Sporichthya brevicatena: one gene and its partner. The protein of the gene in region 2 binds, or shares a complex with, the protein of the main gene of each other region. Links are inferred from orthologs where the notes say so. Each region holds a gene or a part of one and is shown on either strand. Other genes may lie near its edges.

Region 1 (2,960 bases), on a different replicon or contig from region 2:
CTGGTCACCGCCTCGTCCGGCCGCTTCTTGCCCTTCTTCTCCTGCCGCTTGAGCATGGCGTCGTGCGCCTTGCTGCCGACGGCGGGCATGCGCCGGATGACGTACATCTGCTGGCCCATCGACCAGAAGTTCGAGACCAGCCAGTAGAGCAGGACGCCGACGGGGAAGTTGATCCCGAACACCGCGAACATGATCGGGAACAGGTACATCATGACCTTCTGCTGACGCATGAAGGGCGAAGCTTCCATCGCGCTGGCCGGCATGTTCTTCGTCATCAGCTGGCGCTGCGTGTAGAACTGCGACCCGCTCATCGCGAGGATCATGATGACCGTGACGATCTGCACGGTCAGGGAGTCGGCACCGACGAACTTGTCGTCGAGCCCCGCTCCGAGGAAGACCGCGTCCCGCGCGCTGCGGACGTCCTCGAGGTCGAGAACGCCGATGGCCTGTTCCTTCGAGACGCTGTTCAGCACGCGGTAGAGCGCGAAGAAGATCGGCGCCTGCGCCAGGATCGGGAAGCAGCTGGCCAGCGGGTTGGTGTTGTGCTCCTTGTAGAGCTTCATCAGCTCCTGGGAGGTCCGCTCGCGGTCACCCTTGTACCGCTGCTGGATCTTCTTGATCTCCGGCTGCAGCTGCTGCATGGCGCGCATCGACTTGATCTGCTTCACGAACAGCGGGATCAGCAGGATGCGGATGACGACGACCAGGCACACGATCGCCAGGCACCACGACCAGCTCGGGCTCAGGCCGAGGCTGTCGAACCCGGTGTGGAACGTCAGGATGATCCACGAAACGGCGTCGTACAGCGGTTCGAAGATCTTCACCGGGTGACTCCCTGGACTGACTGTGAACTGCGAAATCTACGCGAACGCCGTTCCGGGACGAAGTCCAGGCCACCGGCGTTCCAGGGGTTGCACCGGACGACGCGACGGGCGGTCAACCAGCCGCCACGCAACGTGCCGTGCACCCGGAAGGCCTCGTACCCGTAGTGCGAGCACGAGGGGTAGAACCGGCAGACCGGCCCGAGCCAGGCGCTGACCGTCCACTGGTAGAGCCGGATCAGGCCCATGAACAGGTACTTCATCGCCGGACCAGCCGGGCGAGACCCGCGTCGACGTCGGCGGCCAGATCGGCCGAGCTCGCGGCCGCGGCCGGTGGCAGCGCGCGGAGCACCAGGATCGACCCCGGGGGGAGCGCACTCAGGCGCGGTCGCATGACCTCGCGCAGTCGCCGCTTGACGCGGTTGCGCGTGACGGCCGGACCCACAGCCTTGCCCACGACCAGCCCGACGCGGGGCGGGAGCGACGCCGGCTCCGCCGGCGCGCGCAGATGCAGCACGAGCGCAGGTCGACCGGCGCGACGGCCACCACGAACGGCGGCAGCGAAGTCCGGGGCGCGGCGCAGCCGGTTCCCGGCGGGGAGCATGGTCCGCGATCAGGCGGAAAGGCGCGCGCGGCCCTTGGCTCGGCGCGCGGTCAGGATCGCCCGGCCGGCGCGGGTCCGCATGCGCAGCCGGAAACCGTGCGTCTTGGCGCGACGGCGGTTGTTCGGCTGGAAGGTGCGCTTGCTCACGGGGACTCTCCTGCTGGGTCTGGGGTCGCGACGGGCATCGGCGGGCGCACGGAATCACACGCCACCGCAGCGCGACCTGGACACGGTACGCACCCCCCTCGCGGACGGTCAAACCGGCGGGTACGCACACTCGTCCCCAGGGTGTGGATCGGTCTGTGGACGAGGGTCGGCAGACCTTGCGCGAACCGACATAATCCACCAGATCCCCCCACAACCGGGGATCAATTTTTCGAACCGCTGAGGGGCGCCGACGTGACGGACCACGATCCGAACCTGACCCAGCTCTGGAACCGCGCCCTGCTCGACCCGACCCTCGCCGACCTGCCGCAGAACCACCGGGCCTTCCTGCGTCTGACCAGGCCGATCGCGCTGGTGGAGGGCACCGCGGTGCTCGCCGCGCCGACCGAGTTCGCCCGGGACATCATCGAGACCCGCATGCGCGAGCAGCTCACCGCGGCCCTCGCCCGCGAGTCCGGTCAGGACGTCCGCATCGCGGTGACCGTCGACGAGGGCGCGAACTCCGACGCCGCCCCCGGCGCCACCGACGACGAGGACTGGGACGACGGCGGGGAGGGCGACCGCGTCGCCGGCGGTGACCTCAGCGACCCCCCGGCCGTCCGGCTGTCCGAGATCAACACCGACACCGATGCGCGGCTGAATCCCAAGTACGTCTTCGAACGGTTCGTCACCGGTTCGAGCAACCGGTTCGCGCACGCCGCGGCGGTCGCCGCGGCCGAGGCGCCGGCGAAGGCCTACAACCCGCTGTTCATCTACGGCGACTCCGGCCTGGGGAAGACCCACCTGCTCCACGCCGTCGGGCACTACACCTCGGGGCTGTTCCGCGGACTGAGGGTCCGTTATGTCAGCTCGGAGGAGTTCACGAACGACTTCATCAACGCGATTCGTGACGGTCGGGCAGAAAGCTTCCGGGCCCGCTACCGCAACGTCGACGTCCTGCTCATCGACGACATCCAGTTCCTGGAGAACAAGGAGCAGACGCAGGAGGAGTTCTTCCACACGTTCAACACGCTCCACAACTCCTCGAAGCAGATCGTCATCACCTCCGACCGGCCGCCGAAGCAGCTGGTCACGCTGGAGGATCGCCTCCGCAACCGGTTCGAGTGGGGCCTGATCACCGACGTCCAGCCGCCCGAGCTCGAGACCCGCATCGCGATTCTGCGGAAGAAGGCCGCTCAGGAGGGCCTGGACGCTCCCCCGGAGGTCCTGGAGTACATCGCCGGCAAGGTCTCGGCGAACATCCGCGAGCTCGAGGGCGCGCTGATCCGCGTCACCGCGTTCGCGAGCCTGAACAAGCAGGTCGTCGACCTCTCGCTCGCCGAGATCGTCCTCAAGGATCTGATTCCCGATCACACGGGCCCGGAGATCTC
Region 2 (3,007 bases):
GTGATCACGGCAGACAGCGCAAGGGGGCAGTTTAGCCTCAAGGCAAACCGCTGTCCAGAGCCGCAGGTCAAGCCTGCGGGCCCCTCGCGCGAGCGCGAGAACTCGCGAACGCACCGAAAGGATGAGGGCGCAGCGCGCCCCAGTCAAGAGATCAGGCCAACAGTGTGGACGCGTCGCGGCCGGGCAGTTGGACGGATTCGGACAATACCGGACGTGATCACCGGACGCGTCCTTGCAGGTCAGAGCGCTGCGGCGGGATCGGCCCCGACGTCGGACCCGCCGAAGGACCCCGCCGGCGGGACGATCCCGTTCTCCGCGCACCACTGCCCGGGTGGCCGCTGCCGGGACCGCGGAACGCCGTCGCTCGGCATCATCTGGAGCGGGATCGGGGGCAGCGGAGGGAGTTCGGTATCACGTTCGGCGGCCAGTTCGTCGGCGTCCTTCTCCTCCGACATGCCGATCGGACCCACCCGCTGAGCGTTCAGGAACTGCCGGACGACCGACTCCTCGGAGGACAGCAGCATCTCCCGCGGACCGAACATCGCCAGGTGGCGGTGGTAGAGCAGGCCGATGTTGTCCGGGACGGTCCGGGCGGTGTTGATGTCGTGGGTGACGATGAGGATCGTCGCGCCGATCCGCTGGTTCAGGTCGACGATGAGCTGGTTGAGGAACGCCGTGCGGACCGGGTCGAGGCCGGAGTCCGGCTCGTCGAACAGAATGATCTTCGGGTCCAGCACCAACGCCCGGGCCAGGCCGGCACGCTTGCGCATGCCGCCGGACAGCTCCCCCGGCAGCTTGTCCTCGGCCCCCACCAGTCCGACCAGGTCCATCTTCTCCCGCACGACGGCGCGGATCTCGGACTCGGACTTGCGGGTGTGCTCCCGCAGCGGGAACGCGACGTTGTCGTAGAGGTTCATCGAGCCGAACAGCGCGCCGTCCTGGAACAGCACCCCGAAGAGCTTGCGGACCTCGTAGAGGTCGCGCTCCTTGAGCCGGCAGATGTCCTGGCCCTCGATCACGATCGAGCCGGCGTCCGGCCGCAGCAGCCCGACCAGGGTCTTGAGCAGCACCGACTTACCGGTCCCGGACGGGCCGAGCAGGACGGAGATCTCCCCCGCCGGCAGCGTGAGCGTCACGTCACGCCAGATCACCTGCCGCCCGAAGCTCTTGGTGAGCCCCCGGATGTCGATCTCGACGCCCATGCCGGGGAGTGTAGGGCCCGGCGAGCGCCGGCCCGGGAACGCCGACGGGCGGCCGCCGAGATCGGCGACCGCCCGCGCGGTGGAACTGGTGGTGCGGGAGAACTACGTGCGGAAACTACTTCAGCGAGATGGTGGCGCCGGCGCCCTCGAGGGCAGCCTTGGCCTTCTCCGCGGTCTCCTTGTTGACCTTCTCCAGGACCTTGGAGGGGGTGCCGTCGACGAGGTCCTTGGCCTCCTTGAGACCGAGGTTCGTGAGCGCGCGCACCTCCTTGATGACCTGGATCTTCTTGTCGCCGGCGGACTCGAGGACGACGTCGAACTCGTCCTGCTCCTCCGCGGCAGCGTCGCCGCCGCCGCCACCGGCCGGCGCCGCGGCGGCCACGGCCACCGGAGCGGCGGCGGTGACGCCGAAGGTCTCCTCGAACTGCTTCACGAACTCGGAGAGCTCGATCAGCGTCATCTCCTTGAACGCGTCGAGCAGTTCGTCGGTGCTGAGCTTCGCCATGATCGGCGGTCCTTCCATTCGGTCGAACGTGGGTCTGAAGGGGGTTTAGCTCTCGGCGGATGCCTCGGGCTCGGGGGTCTCTGCGACGGGGTCTTCCGTCGCGACCGGGCTCTCGGCAACGGCCTCGGCCGACGCCTCGACAGCGGGTTCTTCGGTGGCCGGGGCGGCGGCGGCAGGGCCACCGGTCGCCTCGACCTGCGCACGCAGGGCCTCGACGGTCCGCGCGGTCTTCGACAGCGGCGCCTGGAACAGGGCCGCGGCCTGGGACAGCGAGGCGGTCATGGCCCCGGCGAGCTTGGCGAGCAGGACCTCGCGGGACTCCAGGTCCGCGAGCTTGGTGACGTCCGCGGCGGACAGCGGCTTGCCGTCCAGGACGCCGCCCTTGATCACGAGGAGCGGGTTCGCCTTGGCGAAGTCCCGCAGCCCCTTCGCGACCTCGACCGCGTCGCCGGAGACGAACGCGATCGCGGACGGACCGGCGAGGAGGGACTCGAACGCCTCGACCCCGGCCTCCTTGGCCGCGATCTTCGTCAAGGTGTTCTTGACGACGTGGTACTCGGCGTTGCCGGAGAGGCTGCGCCGCAGAGCCTTGAGCTGTGCCACGGTGAGACCGCGGTACTCGGTCAGCACCGCCGCGTTGGAGTTGCGGAACGCGTCCGTCAGCTCCGCCACCGCGGATGCCTTGTCGGGCCGGGCCATGGCCCTCCTTCCTTCGGGAGCGACCGCAGGTCCGTTCCGGGTCCGGACACACGAAACGCCCCGGCGCAGGCCGGGGCGCGGAAGTCCCACGGGCAGAAGGACGAACCCCCTTACCCATCCAGGTGGAATCACCTGGCGTCACCTGCGCGGGCCGCCCGGAGTACGGGGCCTTCGGTCACCGAAATGACAACCTGCGGTCTTTGGCTGCCGCCAGCGTACGGACCGAACGGGCCGCGGGTCAAAACGACCCCGCGGCCCCGGTCCTGCTCAGCGTGCGAGAAGCGTGTTGTGAGCGTGCGTCGAGCGTGCGACGAGCGGGTGATCAGTGCGTTCGTGGGTGTGTGATCAGCTGGCGCGGCCGCCGCCGGAGCTCATCTGTTCCATCTGCTCGCGGAGCCGCTCGGCGAACTGCTCGGACAGGTCCGAGGAGAAGTTCTCGCCCAGCGAGCGCTCCAGCTGCTCCGAGATCTGCTTGTCGAAGTCCTCCCCGAACTGCTTCGCGAGGTCCCCGCCGAAGGCGTCCTCCAGCTTGCCGCCGAGCGCGTCGGACAGCAGGGCCCCGACGTCGAACTTCTTCGCGTCCGCCGGGACGTCGACCTTC

What was found.
Region 1: rplL (region 2) and rpmH share a complex: the UniProt entries of both Escherichia coli proteins name them as parts of the 50S ribosomal subunit. The link is inferred for Sporichthya brevicatena from one-to-one orthologs.

What each region holds. Positions count from the first base shown.
Region 1 is NZ_BAAAHE010000018.1:35,674-38,633, reverse strand. Bases 4-2,651 are described here. They hold rpmH (50S ribosomal protein L34), read right to left. Parts: upstream 1,573-2,651; coding sequence 1,435-1,572; downstream 4-1,434. Other genes in these bases: dnaA (chromosomal replication initiator protein DnaA), read left to right, coding at 1,825-2,651; rnpA (ribonuclease P protein component), read right to left, coding at 1,081-1,425; yidD (membrane protein insertion efficiency factor YidD), read right to left, coding at 821-1,084; yidC (membrane protein insertase YidC), read right to left, coding at 4-824. Outside these bases: more of yidC, read right to left, coding at 1-3; more of dnaA, read left to right, coding at 2,652-2,960.
Region 2 is NZ_BAAAHE010000010.1:41,804-44,810, reverse strand. Bases 13-2,707 are described here. They hold rplL (50S ribosomal protein L7/L12), read right to left. Parts: upstream 1,708-2,707; coding sequence 1,318-1,707; downstream 13-1,317. Other genes in these bases: rplJ (50S ribosomal protein L10), read right to left, coding at 1,753-2,406; ABD401_RS07050 (ABC transporter ATP-binding protein), read right to left, coding at 240-1,202. In the rest of the region: ABD401_RS07035 (SCO4651 family lipoprotein), read right to left, coding at 2,752-3,007. UniProt on the Escherichia coli protein: The binding site for several of the GTPase factors involved in protein synthesis (IF-2, EF-Tu, EF-G and RF3). Is thus essential for accurate translation.